One region of the Massilia luteola genome, then DNA from elsewhere that is predicted to be linked to it. Evidence: predicted binding sites of a transcription regulator. Region 1 holds the regulator's gene; each other region holds the start of a gene.
The links. The regulator sigma-54, encoded in region 1, starts transcription at its own class of promoters, with help from an activator protein. The targets are predictions, from matches to a motif close to TGGCANGNAANCTGCTTT.

Region 2: the regulator sigma-54 is predicted to act here: its motif matches at 2,999-3,016, upstream of U9J41_RS28505 (beta-propeller fold lactonase family protein).
Region 3: the regulator sigma-54 is predicted to act here: its motif matches at 2,269-2,286, upstream of U9J41_RS10455 (DVUA0089 family protein).
Region 4: the regulator sigma-54 is predicted to act here: its motif matches at 2,073-2,090, upstream of U9J41_RS04535 (PEP-CTERM sorting domain-containing protein).

The regions. Positions count from the first base shown of each region.
Region 1 covers NZ_JAXOFN010000005.1:148,876-153,814, reverse strand. The annotation lists gene U9J41_RS08550 (KdsC family phosphatase) at 1-49, shown strand, start outside; gene lptC (LPS export ABC transporter periplasmic protein LptC) at 69-680, shown strand; gene lptA (lipopolysaccharide transport periplasmic protein LptA) at 703-1,272, shown strand; gene lptB (LPS export ABC transporter ATP-binding protein) at 1,269-2,063, shown strand; gene U9J41_RS08530 (RNA polymerase factor sigma-54) at 2,066-3,571, shown strand; gene hpf (ribosome hibernation-promoting factor, HPF/YfiA family) at 3,673-4,032, shown strand; gene U9J41_RS08520 (enoyl-CoA hydratase/isomerase family protein) at 4,156-4,939, shown strand, end outside.
Region 2 covers NZ_JAXOFN010000054.1:10,249-15,187, reverse strand. The annotation lists gene U9J41_RS28515 (class II aldolase/adducin family protein) at 1-706, opposite strand, end outside; gene U9J41_RS28510 (TonB-dependent receptor family protein) at 785-2,905, opposite strand; gene U9J41_RS28505 (beta-propeller fold lactonase family protein) at 3,050-3,997, shown strand; gene adh (aldehyde dehydrogenase) at 4,167-4,939, shown strand, end outside.
Region 3 covers NZ_JAXOFN010000007.1:101,027-105,965, reverse strand. The annotation lists gene U9J41_RS10465 (VRR-NUC domain-containing protein) at 1-391, opposite strand, end outside; gene U9J41_RS10460 (PAAR domain-containing protein) at 388-966, opposite strand; gene U9J41_RS10455 (DVUA0089 family protein) at 1,593-2,216, opposite strand; gene U9J41_RS10450 (hypothetical protein) at 2,430-2,657, opposite strand; gene U9J41_RS10445 (RtcB family protein) at 2,668-3,903, opposite strand; gene U9J41_RS10440 (GIN domain-containing protein) at 4,112-4,879, shown strand; gene U9J41_RS10435 (BON domain-containing protein) at 4,932-4,939, opposite strand, start outside.
Region 4 covers NZ_JAXOFN010000002.1:334,506-339,444, reverse strand. The annotation lists gene U9J41_RS04545 (carbohydrate ABC transporter permease) at 1-766, shown strand, start outside; gene U9J41_RS04540 (ABC transporter ATP-binding protein) at 782-1,897, shown strand; gene U9J41_RS04535 (PEP-CTERM sorting domain-containing protein) at 2,126-2,758, shown strand; gene U9J41_RS04530 (ester cyclase) at 2,846-3,298, opposite strand; gene soxR (redox-sensitive transcriptional activator SoxR) at 3,393-3,845, shown strand; gene U9J41_RS04520 (LacI family DNA-binding transcriptional regulator) at 3,914-4,939, shown strand, end outside.

The sequences.
Region 1 (4,939 bases):
GCGCGCCCAGGGCACCTACGAACAGGCGCTCGCGCCGTATTTCGGTTAATTTCAGGATAAGCGCAGCCATGGCCCCTGCCAACTACAAGCGCACCGCGCACCGCTGGCGCCTGCTGGCCCTGATGCTGACCGCCGTGTTTTTTGCGTTCGGCAGCTTCTGGCTCGTGCAGGTGATGCAGGGCGAAGAGACCACGCCGGGCGCCAATGCGGGCAACGAGCCGGACTACATCGTCGACAACTTCAGCTGGGTGCGCATGTCGGAGGCCGGCAAGCCGCGCTACGTGATCTCGGGCGAGCGCCTGACGCACCGCCCGGCCGACAACACGGCCCTCGTCGACAAGCCCGTGGTGCAGAGCCTCACGGCCGAACACCCGCCCATGACGATGACGGCGGAGCACGCGCTCGTCAACCAGAACCAGAACCAGATCGACCTGACCGGCAACGTCGACATCCAGCGCCCCGGCAACGCGACGTCGCAGCCGCTGCGGATCCGCACCGAGGTCCTGACCTTGCTGACGGACGACGAGATCGCCAAGACCGACCGGCCGGTCCACATGACGCTCGGCAGCGCGTCGATCGACGCCGTGGGCATGGAGGCCAACAACGCCACCCAGCAGATCGCGCTGGGCGGCCGCGGCTCGGCCACCTATCCGCCGCGCCCACCGCGCCCGCCGCGCTGAAGCCAATTGAGAGGATAAACGAATGAAGAAAATACTCGCCGCCGCCATGTTCCTGCTGGTGCCGCTGGCTGCTTCGGCCGAGAGGGCGGACGCCCTCAAGCCGGTCAACATCAAGTACGACAAGGCCAACAGCGACCTGGTGACGCAGAACTATGTCGTCACCGGCAACGTGATCATCACGCGCGGCACCATGGTCCTCAAGTCGGACCGCGCCGAGGTCAAGGAAGCGCCGGACGGTTATCACACGTTCATCCTGACCGCGGATCCGGGCAAGCTCGCGACCTTCCGCCAGAAGCGCGACGGCGGCCCCGACCTGTGGGACGAAGGCCAGGCCCAGCGCATCGAATACGACGAACGCAACGACCTCGTGAAGCTGTTCTCGAAAGCCATGATCCGCCAGCTCGAAGGCCAGAAGGTCACGCAGGAAATGGACAACGAATTCATCTCCTACGATAACCGCAAGGAAGTGCTGGTCGGCCGCAACGACGCCAGCGGCGCGGACAAGCCCGGCAATGGCCGCGGCAGCATCACGCTGCAGCCGCGCCGCACGCCCGCGCCGGCCGCGGGTGCCACGCCGGCGGGCAAGCAATGACGGAGGTCCGCACGATGGAGGCCCATACGGACATCCCGCCGGCCGAATGCGGCGGCAGCACGCTGGTCGTCAACGGCCTGCAGAAGAGCTATGGCAAGCGCCTGGTGGTGCGCGACGTGTCGCTGCAGGTCGCGTGCGGCGAAGTCGTCGGCCTGCTGGGCCCGAACGGTGCCGGCAAGACGACGTCGTTCTACATGATCGTGGGCCTGGTGCCGTCGGATGCCGGCAGCATCGACATCAACGGCACCGACGTCACGAGCCTGCCGATCCACCGGCGCGCCCTGCTGGGACTGTCGTACCTGCCGCAGGAAGCGTCCGTGTTCCGCAAGCTGACGGTGGAAGAGAACATCCGCGCCGTGCTGGAATTGCAGCGCGAGAACGGCAAGCCGCTCACCAAGACGCGCATCGCCGAACGCCTCGACGAGCTGCTGACCGAGCTGCAGATCGAAAAGCTGCGCGAGAGCCCGGCCCTGTCGCTGTCGGGCGGGGAACGGCGGCGCGTGGAGATCGCGCGCGCCCTCGCGACGAATCCGCGCTTCGTGCTGCTCGACGAACCGTTCGCCGGCGTGGATCCAATTGCGGTCATCGAGATCCAACGTATCGTGCGCTTCCTGAAGGAGCGCGGCATCGGCGTGCTGATCACGGACCACAATGTGCGCGAGACGCTGGGCATCTGCGACCGCGCCTACATCATCAACCAGGGGGCGGTGCTGGCATCCGGCCGTCCCGACGACATCATCGCCAATGAATCGGTGCGGCGCGTCTACCTGGGCGAACACTTCCGAATGTAGTCATGAAACAGACGCTGCAACTCAAGACTTCACAGCACCTTGCACTGACGCCGCAACTCCAGCAGTCGATCCGGCTGCTGCAGCTGTCGACTCTCGAGCTGCACCAGGAAATCGAGCAGGCCCTGAGCGAGAACCCGTTGCTCGAACGGCTCGACGATCCGCTCGACCGCTCCGTACGCCTGCTGGCCGACGGCGCCATCAACAGCGCGCCGGCATCGATGCAGGCCGGTGAGGCGCCGGCCGCGCAGGGGCCGAGCGCGGAGGGCGGCGCGCCCGCCGAGAACGGCAGCGGCGAGAGCGGCGCCGATGCCGGCGGCGACAGCGGCGAAGGCGCCGGCAGCGAAGGCGGCGAGGACTGGGGCGAATTCGGCCGCAGCAGCGGCAGCGGCGGCGAGGACGAGGACGGCCGTCCGCAGCTGGAAGCGAGCCCGGTCACCTTGCGCGAGCACCTGATGGAACAGGTCCGCATGACGTGCTGCGCGGCGCGCGACTGCGCGCTGGTGGAACTCGTCGTCGACGCGCTGGACGACAATGGTTATCTGGACGAACCGCTGGACGACATCCACGCGCGCCTGCCGGCCGAACTGGAGATCGAGTTCGAGGAACTGCGCATGGCGCTGGCCCTCGTGCAGAGCATGGACCCGCCCGGCGTGGGCGCGCGCAGCGCGGCAGAATGCCTGGCCCTGCAGATCCGGCGCATGCCCGGCGTGCCGCTCGTCACGCGGCGCATGGCGCTGGTCATCGTCGAGAAATACCTGACGTGGTTCGCGCAGCGCGAATTCAACAAGCTGAAAAAGGCGCTGGACTGCGACGACGAAGACCTGCGCGAAGCCCAGACCATCATCCGCCAGTGCAATCCGCATCCGGGCGCGGCGTTCGCGTCGGATGTGTCAGACTTCGTCGTGCCGGACGTGATCGTGCGCCGCGCCAAGGACGGCTGGAGCGTGCAGCTGAATCCGGAAGTGATGCCGCGCCTGCGCGTCAACAGCGTGTATGCGGCGCTGATGAAGCAGGGGAAATCGGAATCCCAGCTGGGAGCACAGTTGCAGGAAGCCAAGTGGCTCATCAAGAATATGCGTCAGCGCTTCGACACGATCCTGCGCGTGGCCCAGGCCATTGTGGATCGCCAGCGCAACTTTTTCTCGCATGGCGCCGTCGCAATGCGGCCCCTTGTTTTACGTGAGATAGCTGATACACTAGGTCTACACGAGAGCACAATTTCTCGAGTCACAACTCAGAAATACATGCTGACCCCGCACGGCATGTTCGAGTTGAAGTATTTCTTCGGGAGTCACGTTGCCACCGAAGCGGGAGGCGAAGCATCGTCGACGGCAATACGGGCCCTCATCGTACAACTCACAGGAGCAGAAGACCCCAAGAACCCTTTATCCGACAGCAAGATCGCGGAGATGCTAGGGGAACAGGGAATGGTTATCGCGCGGCGCACGGTCGCCAAATACCGTGAGGCGCTGAAGATCCCTCCCGTCAGTCTCCGCAAATCCTTGTAGCGAGCTCTAGTAGCAAGCTCTTGCAGCAAGCTCTGGCAACAACGCTGCCTCCATGCCCGGATGCGCGCACGGCACGGCAGCGAATCTTCAAAGGAGTGTGTATGAATCTCACTATCAGCGGACATCATCTCGATGTAACCCCAGCAATCCGAGAATACGTACAGAACAAGCTTGAACGCATTACCCGCCATTTCGATCAAGTGATTGACTCCCACGTCATCCTCTGCATCGACAATCTCACCGAGAAAGAAAAACGCCAGAAAGCCGAGATCAATCTGCGTCTCGCAGGCAAGATCGTCCATGTCGCCAGTGCCGCGCACGATTTATATGCCGCGATCGACATGCTGATGGACCGCCTCGACCGCCAGGTCGTCAAGTACAAGCAAATGCTCAAGGATCATGACAACGCGTGCATCAAGCGCATGTCCGAAGGGGGAGAGGAAGAACCCGCCGCCGCGTGATGCCACGCGTGCAGCAGCATCAATGACAAAGGGCGCATCGGCGCCCTTTTCGATTTTATGCGCCACCCATGCGCGTTAGAATGCGGTTCTGCTTATTCCAATAACACTTCAATAACACGAGACATGACCGAACACGTGCAAACGCGGGTCGCCAACCGCACCGGCATCATCACCCTGGACCGCCCCAAAGCCCTCAACTCGCTGTCGCTGGACATGGTCCGCGCGCTCACCGCGGCCTTGCTCGCCTGGCGCGGGGATGCCGGCGTGGACGCCGTCGTCATTACGAGCACGAGCGAGAAGGCGTTATGTGCCGGCGGCGACATCCGCTTCTTCCACGAGGCCGGCAGGGCCACGCCGCGGACGGGCAGCCCGCTGCTGGAAGATTTCTTCACCGAGGAATACGCCCTCAACCACCTGATCCATTTTTATCCGAAGCCGTATATCGCGCTGATGGACGGCGTCGTGATGGGCGGCGGCATGGGCATCGCCCAGGGCGGGCCGGACTGCGGCCTGCGCATCGTGACGGAGCGTTCCAAAATTGCCATGCCCGAGGTGAACATCGGCCTGTTTCCGGACGTGGGCGGCAGCCATTTCCTGTCGCATGCGCCGGGCCGCCTGGGCCACTACCTCGGCGTGACCGGCGTGACCATCGGCGCCGCGGACGCCATCTACGTGGGGCTGGCCGACGTGTTCGTGCCGTCGGCGCAGCTGGATGCCCTGCGCGCGCTGGTCGACGCGACGCCGGGCGCGCAACTGGCCGCCGCGATCCGCGCGTTCGCGGCGCCGTATGCGGCGCAGGCCGGCACGGGCGAGCTGGCGGCGCAGCGCGATGCGATCGACCGCCACTTCGGCGCGGATTCCGTGGCGGCCGTGATGGCGTCGCTGGAGACGGACGCGAACCCGTTCG
Region 2 (4,939 bases), on a different contig from region 1:
CTTCGGGTGAGCCATCGCCCGCGAGCTGCGCATGGGCGGTCACGCACATGGCCGAAGGCGGCTGGCGCAGCGGCACACCGGCCGCTTGCGCGCGCAACTGCACGTCGCAGGCGCGGTCCAGCGTTTCCATCAGCACGAACGCTTCCGGGATCGTGCGCCCCACGGTCAGGCTGCCGTGGTTCCGCAGCAGCATCGCAGGCCGCGCGCCCAGGTCGTGCACGAGGCGCGCCTGCTCGTCCGGCGTCATCGCGATGCCTTCGTAGTCGTGATACGCGAGCTCGCCGTAAAAGCGCAGCGCATACGGCGACAGCGGCAGCAGGCCGCTTTCCTGCATGCCGACGGCGATGCCGGCCAGGTTATGCAGGTGCATGACGCAGGCCGCGTCCGGCCGGGCCTCGTGCACGGCCGCGTGCAGGCGGAAGCCGGATTGGTTCACCGGGGCGGCGAGCGGTCCGACGACGTTGCCGTCGCTGTCCACCTTGACCAGGTTCGACGCCGTCACTTCATCGAAGCGCATGCCGAATGCGTTGATCAGGTAACGGCCCGGTTCGTCCGGCACGGCGGCGGAAATATGGGTGTAGATGCCGTCGTCCCAGCCGTACAGCGCGCATAAGCGGTAGCACGCGGCGAGGTCGATGCGGGTTTGCCATTCGGTGGGGGAGGGGTGGCCGCATGCGGCGCGGCCGGCTGTCGCGAGTCTGTCCATCACGCCAGCGTAGCAGGCATCGTGCACGTCGGTCATATGCCTGCCTGCATAAACGCTATGCGTATCGCGTATTCAAAACTAGAACTGATACTGGACGCTGGCGCCCAGCACCCAGTTGCGTCCGGGCGCGGGCTCATAATATCGCTTGTTGCTGTCGCCGACGATGACCGAGCCGACGTACGTGCGATCGAACACGTTGTTCACGCGCGCGTACTCGCGCACGCGCCACGCGCCCAGCGCCTGCCTGGCCTGCACGCGCGCGTTGACGATCGCATAGCCCGGCGCCGGAATCGCGGCGTTGGCATCGTCCGGATACACCTTGCCGCCGGCGACCGTCTCCAGCGCCGCCTGCAGGTGGCCGTCCGCATCCTTCCACGCCAGCTCGCCGAACACGCTCGTTCGCGGCACGCCCGGCAGGCGATTGCCCGCGGCGACGCCGGTGAATGCCTCGTCGTAGATCGCGCGCAGCAGCGTGGCCGCCACGCGCGCGGAAAAGCCCGCGCGCAGGTCGGCGTCGAGCGACAGCTCCAGGCCTTGGCGCAACGTGGCGCTCGCGTTGCGGTAGCTGGTGCGGCCGCCGCTGGAACCGTCGACGACCAGCTCGTCCTGCGTGCGCACCTGGAACAGCGCGGCGTTCACGCGCATGCCCGGGCCGACGAGGGCCTTGGCGCCGGTTTCGAGTTGCGTGCTCGTGGCCGCGCCCAGATGGTAATTGAAGCCGCCGCCCGTGCCCGAGTAGAACACTTCGTTGAGCGTCGGCGTCTCGAAGCCGCGCGCCGCGCTGGCGTACACGTTCAACGTGGGCGTGACCTTGTACAGGGCGCCCAGCAGCGGCGTCGTGTGGCGATAGTCGACGCTGCCGCCGTCGTTGCCGTTCGAGAGATAGTGGTCGGCGACGTCGAAGCTCACGCGGCTGTGGCGCAGGCCGCCCGTGAACACCCACGGCCCGCGCTCCCATTCCAGCTGCAGGTAAGGGTCGACGTTGCGCACGTCGTCGTCTTCGTCGCGGCGCAGCCGGCCCTTCACGCCGAACGTCGTCCCGACATAGTTCTCGTAACCCTTGCGCGCATCGTCCGATTTCCCCGCTTCCAGGCCCAGGGTCGTGCGCAGCAGGCCGTCGCCGAGCGGGCGCACCATCAGCCAGTTGGCGTCGACGCCGGAGAAGTCGCGATCGAAATCGACCACGCCGCCCGAATGGCTGGCCGGCGCCTGGAACGCTTTCGAGAACGACTGGTACTGGATCACGCTGCGGTTGCCGCCGTAGACCGTCACGTGCAGGCGGTCGGTGCCGAATTTTTTATCCCACGACAGGCCGATCTGCTGGTGGTGGATGCTCTTGCGCGTGTCGTAGCGGTCGGCCAGCGTGCGTTTGGGCGTCTGCGTGTCGGTCGTGTCGATCTCGCCCGCGCGCGGGTCGCGCTGGAACGTGGCCCACGTCACGCCGAGCGGATCCTGCGTGTCGTCCTGGCGCAGGCTGCTTGCGGTCACCGTCAGCTTGCCCGTGGCCGACGTGTCGAACGTCAGCTTGGCATAGGCCTGGTCGCGCGTGGCGGCGCTGTGGGCGCGGTAGCCGTCCGTCTCGAAGCGCGAGCCGTCCAGCAGCCAGCCGAAGGCGCCCTGTTTGCCGCCCGCGTTGACGTCCGTCTTGCGCATGCCGTCGCTGCCGCCCGCGACGTTCGTTTCGATAAACGGTGCGCCGTGCGGATCGCGCGTGAACAGTTGAATGACGCCGCCCGCATGGTTGCCGTACAGCGCGGAGAACGGGCCGCGCAAGACCTCGATGCGCTCGGCCATGTCGAGGTCGAACGTCGCGGCCTGGCCCTGGCCGTCCGGCATGGTGGCCGGCACGCCGTCCGCGATCAGGCGCACGCCGCGCACGCCGAACGCCGAACGGGCGCCGAAGCCGCGCGAGGAAATCTGCAGGTCCTGCGCATAGTTCTGGCGGTTCTGCACGACCAGGCCCGGCACGGCGGCCAGCGCCTCGGATGCGTTCACGCGCGGCTGGGCGGCGCCGATGCGGTCAGCGCCGACGACGTCGATGGCGGCCGGCAGGTCGAAGTTCGTGTGCTCGGCGCGCGTGGCGCTGACGACGACCACGCTCATGGGCGCATCGGGTGCATCGGGTACGTCGGGCGCGGCGGCGCAGGCCAGTGGGGCGGCGGCGAACAGCGCCGCCACGAAGTTCAAACGGTGTTCCATCTTGTCTCCATGTCGAATAGTCCGCCCTGTCGTCCGGGCGCCGACCATCAGCGCATGCAATATACCTGCCAGCCCGCAAACTTGCTGTTCGCATGGCATGGCGCTTGCAATCCCGGGAGTACCGCTCACTCCCGGAGGATCATCATGTCACGCATTCGTTCCCTCGTCGTCCTGCTGGCCTGCGCCAGCGCCTGCGGCGCCGCGCAGGCCGCGCCCTTCGCCTACGTCCCCAACGAAAAATCCGGCACCATCAGCGTCATCGACACGGCCAGCAACGCGGCCGTGCGCCAGATCGCGGCCGGCAAGCGCCCGCGCGGCATCGCCGCCGACCCGCACGGCACGCGGCTGTACGTGACGGACGCCGGCGCCAATGCGCTGCTCGTGCTGGACGCGGCCAGCGGCGCCCTGCTTGCCACGATCCCCGTCGGCAGCTCGCCCGAAGGCGTGAATGCATCGCGTGACGGGCGCTGGGTCGCCGTCGCGGTGGAGGACACCAACAGCGTGGCGCTCATCGACGCGGCCGCGCGCACGGTCGTCGCCGCCATCCCGGTCCAGGGCCGCAATCCCGAGCACGCCGTGTTCAGCCCGGACGGACGCTGGCTGCTCGTCTCGGCCGAGAACGCGGAGCAGGTCGACGTGATCGACGTGGCCGGGCGGCGCCAGGTCGGGGCGATCGCCGTGGGCCTGCGCCCGCGCGGCATCGGCTTCAGTCCGGACGGCGCGCGCGCCTATGTGGCGTGCGAGGTGGCCGGCGCGGTGTACGTGCTGGACCTGGAGACGCGGCGCAGCATCGCATCGATCCCGGCGGGGAAGAACCCGGCCGGCATCGCGGTCGGACCGGACGGCAGGACCGTGTTCGTGTCGAACGGCGCGGACGGCAGCGTGATGCGCATCGACGCCACCCGCAACGTGGTGGACGCCACGATCGCGGTCGGCAAACGGCCGTGGAACATGGCGCTCACGCCCGACGGCAGCCGGCTGTACGTGGCGAACGGGCGCTCGGACAGCGTGTCCGTGATCGATACGGCGGCCGGCAGCAAGACGGGCGACATCGCGGTGGGCCATCTGCCGTGGGGTGTGGTGATCCGCTGACCTGTTCAAGTTTGGGACACCTGTACCAGAAACGGCCGGCATCGGGCCGTCCGGCACGGCAAAAACAGGCGAAAGCGGGCTGGCACGGGGTTTGCGAAAGAAGGGATGTAGCGAACGAATACCCAGCGCCGGCAACGGCGAATTCCAACTCATAGTGAAAGAGGATGACATGAATCTCGCGGACATCAGCAAACTCGGCGTCGCCAATCCGTTCCGCCAACGCTACGACAACTACATCGGTGGCCGCTTCGTCGCGCCGGCCAAGGGCGAGTACTTCGCCAACGTCACGCCGATCAGCGGCCAGCCGTTCTGCGAAATCGCGCGCTCGACGGCGGAAGACGTCGAGCTGGCGCTGGACGCCGCCCACGCCGCCAAGGATGCATGGGCCAGGACGTCGCCGGCCGACCGCGCCAACATCCTGAACCGCATCGCCGACCGCATGGAGCAGAACCTGCGCCTGATCGCGACCGCCGAGACGATCGACAACGGCAAGCCGATCCGCGAAACGATGGCGGCCGACATTCCGCTCGCGATCGACCACTTCCGCTATTTCGCCAGCTGCATTCGCACGCAGGAAGGCGCCATCTCGACCATCGACGACGAGACCTACGCCTACCACTTCCACGAACCGCTGGGCGTCGTCGGTCAGATCATCCCGTGGAACTTCCCGATCCTGATGGCCGTGTGGAAGCTGGCCCCCGCGCTCGCCGCCGGCAACTGCGTCGTGCTGAAACCGGCCGAGCAGACCCCGGCCTCGATCATGGTGCTGGTCGAGCTGATCGCCGACCTGCTGCCGGCCGGCGTCCTGAACGTCGTCAACGGCTTCGGCCTGGAAGCGGGCAAGCCGCTCGCGTCGAGCAAGCGCATCGCCAAGATCGCCTTCACCGGCGAGACGGGTACCGGCCGCCTGATCATGCAGTACGCCGCGCAGAACCTGATCCC
Region 3 (4,939 bases), on a different contig from region 1:
GCGGCCGGGACGGGTCCTTCGGCCAGAGCGTATTCGTCCAGCCGGGCCAGAGCGTGCGCGCCTTCGTGTCGACTTCCTTGTCGAGGAAGGGCTCTGGCGGGCGCTTCGTCATGTCATAGGTGAACTCGGCCTTGTACGGACTCGTGTGCTGGAGCGTCGCATCGAGTGCCTTGAGCCGGCCTGAAACACACTCCTGCTTGAGCCGGCGCCCGTCCACGCCAATGTTCGGCTGAGTCTGACACTGGCACATCGCGGAGCACAGGACTTTCTTGTCGGAGTAGTCGAGCTTCGGCTTGTTGATGGGCACGACAGTGGTCGAGCCTTCCGGAGACATATCGCCGGTGGCCAGCGGCGGTTTTCCGTCTGGTGGAGTGTTCGCTGGTCCAGTCATGCCTTACCGTCCTCGATAAGGTCGAACGCCAACGCTTCGCGCGCATCGCGCTCCACCCATGTCGTGAAGCCATTTCCGTCCGTGCGGCCGGTGAGATAGTGGCCTCCCGTGGAGCGCACGCGTACGGCCTGGTCGCGAACCGGTTCGCCTGTGGTTGCGTCGACCAGTTGGAACCGACCGCGGAACTGCGCGCCACTCGCTACGGCCGACTCCTCTTCGTACGCGCTGGCGAATCCCGCGCCAACATGACCAAATCCATGCATCAACGAATCGTTCACTGTGGCGGGAATAGCGCCCTGCCCTGCCCCACTCGAGGGCTCGGTGAACGAAAACATCTGGCTGGCGATGAGTGTGGCGCCGCAGGCAGTTTTGCAGCCGGCGTACGCGACGGCCTTTCCGTCGTCGACCAAGCTCTGGTCCCCCTCGGCAATAGGAAAGACGCCGCGACAACGGGGGCAGGACACCATGTCGCCGACCCGGGCCCACCCTTTACCGTGTGTATTGGAAAACGGCGAACATGTGATGACGGTGCCGCCATGGCTCGTTTTGTCCCCGATGACTATGAGCGGTTTCAAGGAGGCCTCCCAAAAATAATTATAAATAAGTTAATTTTATCATTTGATTGAGTATGGAATCCTGCGGAAAATCTTGTGTCTGGGCATCCAGGGCAATGCCCTCGCGGTGACGCAAAATGGATTTTGTTAGGGACGCCGTGGCCGTACTTATGTGACTCGTGTCGGGCCGTCTGTACCGCGAAGTGGTCCGGAAGAAACCCATAACTGAAGCAAAGTAGCGCGGGCAGCTGCCGACGGCCTTGCCGTTTGCGGTTAGCAAGGCTCTGCCGCAGCGCCCGACAAGCTGAAGACCAGTAGCCCTATTTTTACCGCTACTCAAGTTTCAGCTTCGACTATCGTAGCAGCCGCAGCGGTTTGGGTAGACTTGACTTCATCAAGTTCGCTGAGGCCCCTTGCTGCAAATCGGCTGCACTGACAGCGGTAAGGCGTGGTAAGATGCGGTACAGCCGGGTAAGCTAAGCTTTTGATTTTATTTAAAAATCCTGTTGATTACGGGAGTTTGTAGTTGATTTATGATCATCAGGTGGCGGGTTCGAGTCCTGCAGCCGGCACCAAGAATATGCAGCAAGAACAAAGGGTTACGAGCCCACGCTCGTAACCCTTTTGTTTTATCTACTCAGCTCTGTTTACGGACGCTTGCGACGCCCCGCCACCGCCAGCGCGCCAATGCCCAGCAGCATCAGCGACGCAGGCTCCGGCACATCCGCCGGCGGCGTCACGACCGCCGTGTCGACGTTCAGAATATCGAATGCCCAGTGCGCATCGCGTTTGTCGCTGGCCGCATCCACGAAGCCGTTGCGGAAGTTCTGGTTGGCCACGCCGTCGAAATCGAAGCCGTCGGACAGGTTGGCGCCGTGGGCGAAGTTGTCGAATTGCTGGATCGTTACCGTATACGTGCCTGCCGCCAGAGCGTTCGTGTAGTTGACGTCATAGCAGCGCCCCGTCACCGCATCACTCGCGACGTCCGGGCAGTGGGCGTCGTCCTGCTCGTCCAGCTTGGCGCCCGTCGAGTCGAACAACGCCAGGATCGGATCGAAGCCGCCACGCGCGATCGTGTCGCCATGGGCATTGACGCCGCCGGCATACGACCAGCTGCGCAACCTCACCGTCGACGCGCCGCTCACCGTGAAGATGAAGCTTTGCACGTCATTGTCATGATTGAAGTGACCCGTAAACGACAGGTCGGTCGCTTGTGCGCCCGTTGCAAAAACAGCCAGTGCCAGCATGGCGGCAGTGGTTTTGAATTTCATTCTCGGTTCCTGGTTAATCTGAAACGTTTATCAAAAGTACCCGAGGCCGATAAAAGCAAAACCTATGCCAGTAACAAAATGCATTTGATTTATATAGAGAATTTCGCCTATGCAATATAAATGTAAAATTATTCGACGCTAATGTGCATATCTGCAAATTACCTGGACCAATATAATTGTTTGAGAAGAAATAAATACGGCATCAGCGCAACGTCACCGTGCAGCGATCCACACCATCGTGCCGTTCGACACCGAAACGTACGGAGAGGAGGTCTCGATCACCTGTGCATTGGTGCGCGCACGCATCGACACCTCGTCCAGCGTGAAGCCGCCACAGCCCGCGAGCGCGACCATCATCTTGACCAATGTACAACTGCCGGCCGTGCCGATGGCGAAGGCGTAGTCGCCGCCCTCGCCGGCCGCGCCGTCCAGTTCGATCATCCCCGCTCCCTCACCCTTTCACACAGACGATCTGCTTCAGGGTGTGCACGACTTCGACGAGGTCGCTCTGCGCCCGCATCACCGCGTCGATGTCCTTGTAGGCCATCGGGATCTCGTCGATGACGGCGGCATCCTTGCGGCATTCGACGCCCTCGGTGGCGCGCACCTGGTCCTCGACCGAGTAGCGGCGCTTGGCCTCGGTGCGGCTCATCGTGCGGCCGGCGCCGTGGCTGCAGCTGTGGAAGCTCTCCGGATTGCCCTTGCCGCGCACGATGTAGCTCTTCGCCCCCATCGACCCCGGAATGATGCCCAGTTCGCCCTCGCGCGCCGACACGGCGCCTTTGCGCGTGACCAGCACGTCCCTGCCGAAGTGGTGTTCCTTCTGCACGTAGTTGTGATGGCAGTTCACGGCTTCCACATGCGTTTCGAACGGTTTTTTGATGACCGTGCGCACGGCCGCGATCAGGTTTTGCATCATCACTTCGCGGTTCACCCGTGCGAATTTCTGGGCCCAGCCGACGGCCTCGACGTAATCGTCGTAGTGTTGCGTGCCTTCCTTGAGATAGGCCAGATCCTGGTCCGGTAAATTGGCGAGGTGCGTGCGCATGTCCTGCTTGGCCAGTTCGATGAAGTGCGTGCCGATCGCATTGCCGACGCCGCGCGAGCCGGAGTGCAGCATGAACCAGACGAAACCCTGTTCGTCGAGGCAGATCTCGATGAAGTGGTTGCCGCTGCCCAGCGTGCCCAGGTGCTTGTAATTGTTCGTGTGCTTCAGCCTGGGCGTCTTTTGGCAGATGACGTCGAACTCGTCCTTCAGCGCCATCCAGGCCTGGTCGACGGCTTGCGGCGGCGTATCCCACGATCCCTGGTCGCGTCCTTTGACACCGCGCGTCCTGGGCGAGATCCCGTGCGGCACCGAGCGCTCGATGGCGCTGCGGAGCAGGCCCAGATTGTCGGGCAGGTCGTTCGCGCTCAGGGTCGTCTTGGCCGCCATCATGCCGCAGCCGATATCGACGCCGACCGCGGCCGGGATCACCGCACCCAACGTGGGAATCACGCTGCCGATCGTCGAGCCCTTGCCCAGGTGGACGTCGGGCATTGCCGCCATGTGTTTATAAATGAACGGCATGCGCGCCGTGTTGGCCAGCTGGCGTTTCGCTTCCTCTTCCACCGGGACGCCGCGCGTCCACATCTTGACGGGACGGCCGCCGTTCACGTCCAGCACATCGTAGTGTTCGTCTTTCATCATTGCGCTCTCATCGTCCGGCATGCGCCTCGCTGTCGACAGAACATGGCGGCGGGATGGGAGAATCCAAGTGCGATCGGATGATTTGCGGGGAAATGCGGCGATTTCGCGGCCTGTACCGCCAATGCTGCCATCCGTCGCAATCGCCGGGTTCCAGCCAGCGCGATTGCCTATAGTGCTTTCAACAGCAAACCAACGGAGACCCGACATGAACAAACTGATCAAGAGCGCCATCCTCGCCACCACCCTGGCAATCGGCGCGCATGCCGCCGTGGCCGACGACCTCGTCCGCGAAAACCGTAATGTCGATGCCAGCGTGTCAAAAGTGCACCTGGGCGGCGTGATCCGCCTGAACCTGCACCAGGGACCGACGCCGTCGCTCGTGGTGTCCGGCGACCGCCGGTACGTGGCGAAGGTGACGACCACGCAGCGCGGCGATACGCTCGTGATCGACATGGAAAACAATACCCGTTTCGACGGCAACAGCAAGAACGAGTTGCGCGCCGACCTGACCGTGCCGAACCTGCAGGAATTCGTGTCGCAGGGCGTCGGCTCGAGCGATGTCTCCGGCTTCAGCGGCGACAAGCTGAAACTCGCGCTGGACGGCGCCGGCGCCGTGCGGTTCACGGGACAATATCGCGACGTCGACGCGCGCCTCGGCGGCGTCGGCGGTCTGACGCTGAATCCCGGCCGGGCCGAGCGCATCGAACTGCACCTGGGCGGTGCCGGACATATCACCGTGGCCGGCCAGACGAAATTACTCCGCGCGCAACTGGGCGGCGTCGGTGGCCTGGACGCTCAACAACTGCGCGCCGAAACGGTCGACCTGGACATGACCGGTCTCGGCGGGGCCAGCGTGTACGCGAAAACGGCAGCCAACGTCAATCTGAGCGGCATGGGTTCGGCCACCGTCTACGGCAAGCCGGCCACGCGCAATGCCACGACGAACGGCTTCGGCAAAGTCAGCTGGCAATAAGCGTGCGCATACGGCACGCAACGTCCCGCATGCCGGTGCGGCGTAACGTCACTCAGCGGA
Region 4 (4,939 bases), on a different contig from region 1:
GTGGGCGTTCCCCCTGCTGTGGGCACTCTCCACGTCGCTGCGGCCGGAGCTGGAAACGGTGGCGAGCCAGTTCCACTGGCTACCGCAGGACTGGACGCTGGACGCCTACCGCCGCACGCTGGGCGCCGGCAACGTCGTGCGCTGGCTGGCCAACAGCTTCATCGTCGCGCTGCTGGTGACCGTCGTGACGATGGCGATCAGCCTGACGTCCGCGTACGCGTTCTCGCAGCTGCGCTTCCGCGGCCGCGGCATCGTGTTCGGCATCGCGATGCTCGGCTTCCTGCTGCCGTTCGAGGCGCTGCTCGTGCCGCTGTTCCGCACGATGCACCAACTGGGGCTCATCAATTCGTATGCGGGCATCGTGCTGCCGCAGGTGGTGTCGCCGGTGGTGATCTATGTGTTCAAGCAGTTCTTCGACGCGATTCCGGCCGACTTCCGCGAGGCCGCCGTGATGGACGGCGCGGGGCCGCTGCGCGTGCTGTGGAGCGTCTACCTGCCGCTCTCGGGCAACATCGTGTGGGCGATGGCGATCGTGACGTTCATCGCGGCCTGGAATAATTTTCTCTGGCCGTTCATCATCGTCACGTCGAACGATATGATGACGATCCCGCTCGGGCTCACGCAGACGTACGACGCGTTCGGTGTACGCTATGCCCAGCTGATGGCGGCCGCGCTGCTGGGCGCCTTGCCTGTCGCCCTCGCGTACGTGTTGTTCCAGCGCCGCGTGACGCAGGGCTTCCTCGCGGCGAGCGGATTGAAAGGATAAGGAGTTGGAGATGGTATGGCATCGGTGAAGCTGCGCGGCATCCGCAAGACGTATGGCGACAACCCCGTCATCAAGGGCGTCGACCTGGACATCGAGGACGGCCAGTTCGTCGTCTTCGTCGGCCCGTCCGGCTGCGGCAAGTCGACCTTGCTGCGCATGATCGCGGGCCTGGAAGACATCACGGACGGCACGCTGGAGCTCGGGGGCGTCGTCAGCAACACGATCGAACCCGCGCGGCGCGGCATCGCGATGGTGTTCCAGAGCTATGCGCTGTACCCGCACATGACGGTGGCGGAGAACATGGGGTTCGCACTCAGGCTGGCCAGGGTGCCGAAGGCGGAGATCGGCGCGCGCGTGCGCCATGCGGCGGACATCCTGCAGATCGCGCACCTGCTGGAGCGCAAGCCGAAGGCCCTGTCCGGAGGCCAGCGCCAGCGCGTGGCGATCGGCCGCGCGATCGTGCGCAAGCCGGAAGTCTTCCTGTTCGACGAACCGCTGTCGAACCTGGACGCCGCGCTGCGCGCCCAGACCCGCGTGGAACTGGCGCGCCTGCACAAGGACCTGCGGGCCACGATGATCTACGTGACCCACGACCAGGTCGAGGCGATGACCCTCGGCCAGAAGATCGTCGTGTTCAACGGCGGCCGCATCGAGCAGGCCGGCACGCCGCTGCAACTGTACGAGCGGCCGGCGAACCTGTTCGTCGCGGGCTTCCTCGGCTCGCCCCGCATGAATGCGTTTCCCGCGACGCTGGCCGGCCACACCGGCGGCCTCGCGACCGTGCGCGTGCCCGGCGGCGGCATGGCGCAGGTGGCGGCGGATGCGAGCCAGGCCGCTGCCGGCGCCGCCTTGACCCTGGGCGTGCGGCCCGAGCACCTGCGCCTGAACGTCGCGGGCGACACCGGCATCCCGGGCCGCCTCGCGCTCGCCGAATACCTGGGCGACGTGACGCTCGTATACGTGCAGGTCGACGGCGTGGACGGCATGGTGTGTGCCAAATGCCCGCCGGACGTCCCGCTGCCGGCGCCGGGCACGCCGGTGCGCCTGCGCTTCGATCCGGCGCGGGCCTGGCTGTTCGACGAGCAGGGCGCGGCGCTGCCGGCGCTGCGCGAGCAGGTGGCCGCGTCCTAGGACGGCCGCGGTCTTGCCGCTTGCGCGCGAGCCGATCTCTCATGTCCAACTGGATCCGGCGCGGCGCAGGTGCGCATCCCGAACAGCCCTTTGCGTGTCGGAAAATTTTACACTCCGGGCATTTACGCGCGCTGACAGATACTTAAGTTGCTGATGCGTAAAAAGAATTTCCCAATGGCATGAGACTTGCTATAAATCCCACTACATAACTATTCCAGGGATTCGGCCATGAAAAAATTCTTTATCGCAACTTTGTTGGCTGCCGCCGGTGTACAGGCTCACGCTACTGTTATTGATTTCAACAATGCTCCAAACGATAGCTACTTCGTGCCAAGCATTACGTCGAACGGTTTCATTGTTACGCCAAAGCAAAGTGGCAACAGCATCGGGTCGATGAGCAATTTTGACGGCGTCAATTTCACCAAAAATGGCACCATATACCTGGGGACGTGGTCGAACAGCTTCAGCACGACCGGCATCAATCTGCGGAGCGCCGACAACAGCACGTTCTCGCTGCAGTCTTTCGAATTCGATAACGCTTACCTGACCAGCATGATCGGTGACTCCATGAGCAGAACCGCGACGATCACGGTGACCGGCATCCACGCAGACGCCACCCAGGTCTCGCAAACGTTCACCGATCTGCGCGACCTCACGTCCTGGACAACATTGAACCTGGACGCGGGCTTCAATCATCTGGCGTCGGTCACGTTGACGTCATCCGGCGACCCGTACGTTCGCGCGCTGTACGACAACATCGTCGTCAACGCACCGCGCAGCAATGTCCCGGAACCGGCCTCGGTCGCCCTGCTCGGCCTGGGTCTGGCGGGTCTCGTCATGGCGCGCCGCAAGAAAGCTTAAGCGCCTACCTTGCCCGAACGGGGCCGGAGCGCGAATCGAAGCGGACGGACCAGGACGGGTGCGATGCGTCGAGCGGGCGGCCGCGTCCTAGATCGGCCGCGGTCCGGCCGCCTCCGCGAACGTGCGCGGCACGGCGCCGATCTGCTGCAGCACGCCCAGCCGGTCGGCCTGCAGCCACGCGCGGACGATCAAGCCGTCGCGCAACTGGTAGATCACATTGCCTTCCTGCGTCACCTCGGCGAGGCTGGGTTTCAGGCCGACGAAGCGGCCGCCGTGCACGGCGCGGAACGTCCAGCGGACCGCGACCCGGTCCGCTTCGCCGATGAGGTCGTGCAATTCGAAGCGCACGGCGGGAAAGCCGGTCAGCACGGCTTCGATGGTCGCGCGGAATTCGCGCGGGCCCCGTTCGCCGCGCGGGCCGGCGAAATCCGGGGCGATCAGCGTCTCCAGCCGGTCCAGGTCGCGCCCGTTGATGCAATCTTCGTACAACGTCCTCACCAGTGCCTTGTTCGTCGCGATGGTGCCCAGGTAATCGTTCATGCGGTTCTCCTTGTGGTTGCGCCCGGTTGCGCCGGTTGCGTCGGGTTCGGAAGCAGTGTAGAACCTCAACTTAACTTGAGGTCAAGGGGTTTTTATGGCGAAGCTGGATCCGGCCGACATCGGGCGGCCGTTGACGGTGGGAGAACTCGCGCGGCGCGCCGGCGTGGCCGTGTCGGCCCTCCATTTCTATGAATCGAAAGGCTTGATCGCGAGCCGGCGCAGCGCGGGCGGGCAGCGGCGCTACGGCCGCGACGTGCTGCGCCGCGTGGCCGTCATCAAGGTCGCCCAGCGCATCGGCATCCCGCTCGCGCAAATCAGCGCGGCGCTCGCGTCGCTGCCGGAAGAACGCACGCCCACGAAGGCCGACTGGACCCGCCTCTCCAGCCTGTGGCGGCGCGAGCTCGACCAACGCATCGCCCAGCTGACGCGCCTGCGCGACCAGCTGGACGATTGCATCGGCTGCGGCTGCCTTTCCATCGACGCGTGCCGGCTGCGCAATCCGCTGGACGAACTGTCGGAGCAAGGGAGCGGAGCGCAGCGCCTGTGATCTGCTGGCGGCACGTGATAATTAGTGATAATGTTGAGCTGTCGATATAGATTTGCCAACAAGACGCCATGACCAGGCCGCCCCGCAACCGCCGTCCCACGATGACCGACATCGCCAAGCTGGCCGGCGTGTCGCAGTCGACGGTGTCGCTGGTCATTAATCACATGAGCGGCGCGAAGGTGTCGAAGGTCACGCGCGAGACCGTGCTGCGCATCGCGCGCGAGCTGGGCTACCCGGTCGAGCGGCACGCGCATCTGGCCGCGGCACAGGCGCCGGCGTGCAACCTGATCGTGTACCTCACGGACGAGCTCACGACGAGCCCGCACGCCATGCAGACCATCGATGGCGCCAAGGATGCCGCGTGGGAGCACGATTGCCTCGTCGCCGTGTTCGCCACGCGGGGCGATCCGGAGGTGGAGGCGGCCGTGTTCGCGCGCATGCTGGACCATCCCGCGCTGCTGGGCGTGATCTATTCGACGATCTTCACCCGCGCCGTGACGGTGCCGGCCGCGCTGGCCGCCACGCCGGCCGTGCTGCTGAACTGCCACACGCGCGACCGGGGCCGCGCCGCCGTCGTGCCGAGCGAACTGCTGGGCGGCTACGCGGCCACGATGCATTTGATCGAAAACGGCCACAGCCGCATCGGCTTCATCAACGGCGAACACTGGATCGAGGCCGCGGCCGAGCGCCTGAAAGGCTACCGGCAGGCGCTCGCCACGGCCGACATCCCGTTCGATCCCGTGCTCGTCCGTTCCGGCGACTGGCAAGTCGCGGCCGGCTACGAACACGCGCTGGGCCTGCTGGACCTGGCGCCGCGTCCAACGGCCTTGTTCTGCGCCAACGACCTGATGGCGATCGGCGCCCTCGACGCCGCCCGCGAACGCAAGCTGGCGGTGCCGCGCGACCTGTCCATCGTCGGCTATGACGACCAGGACATCGCGCGCTACACGCATCCGCCCTTGACGACAGTGTTGTTGCCAAACTACGAAATGGGCCGCTGGGCCGCCGATTCCCTCATCGCGCAAGTGCGCGCGAACCACACCGCCAGGGCCGTCATCAAGATGGAATGCCCTCTGGTGGTCCGCGATTCCGTG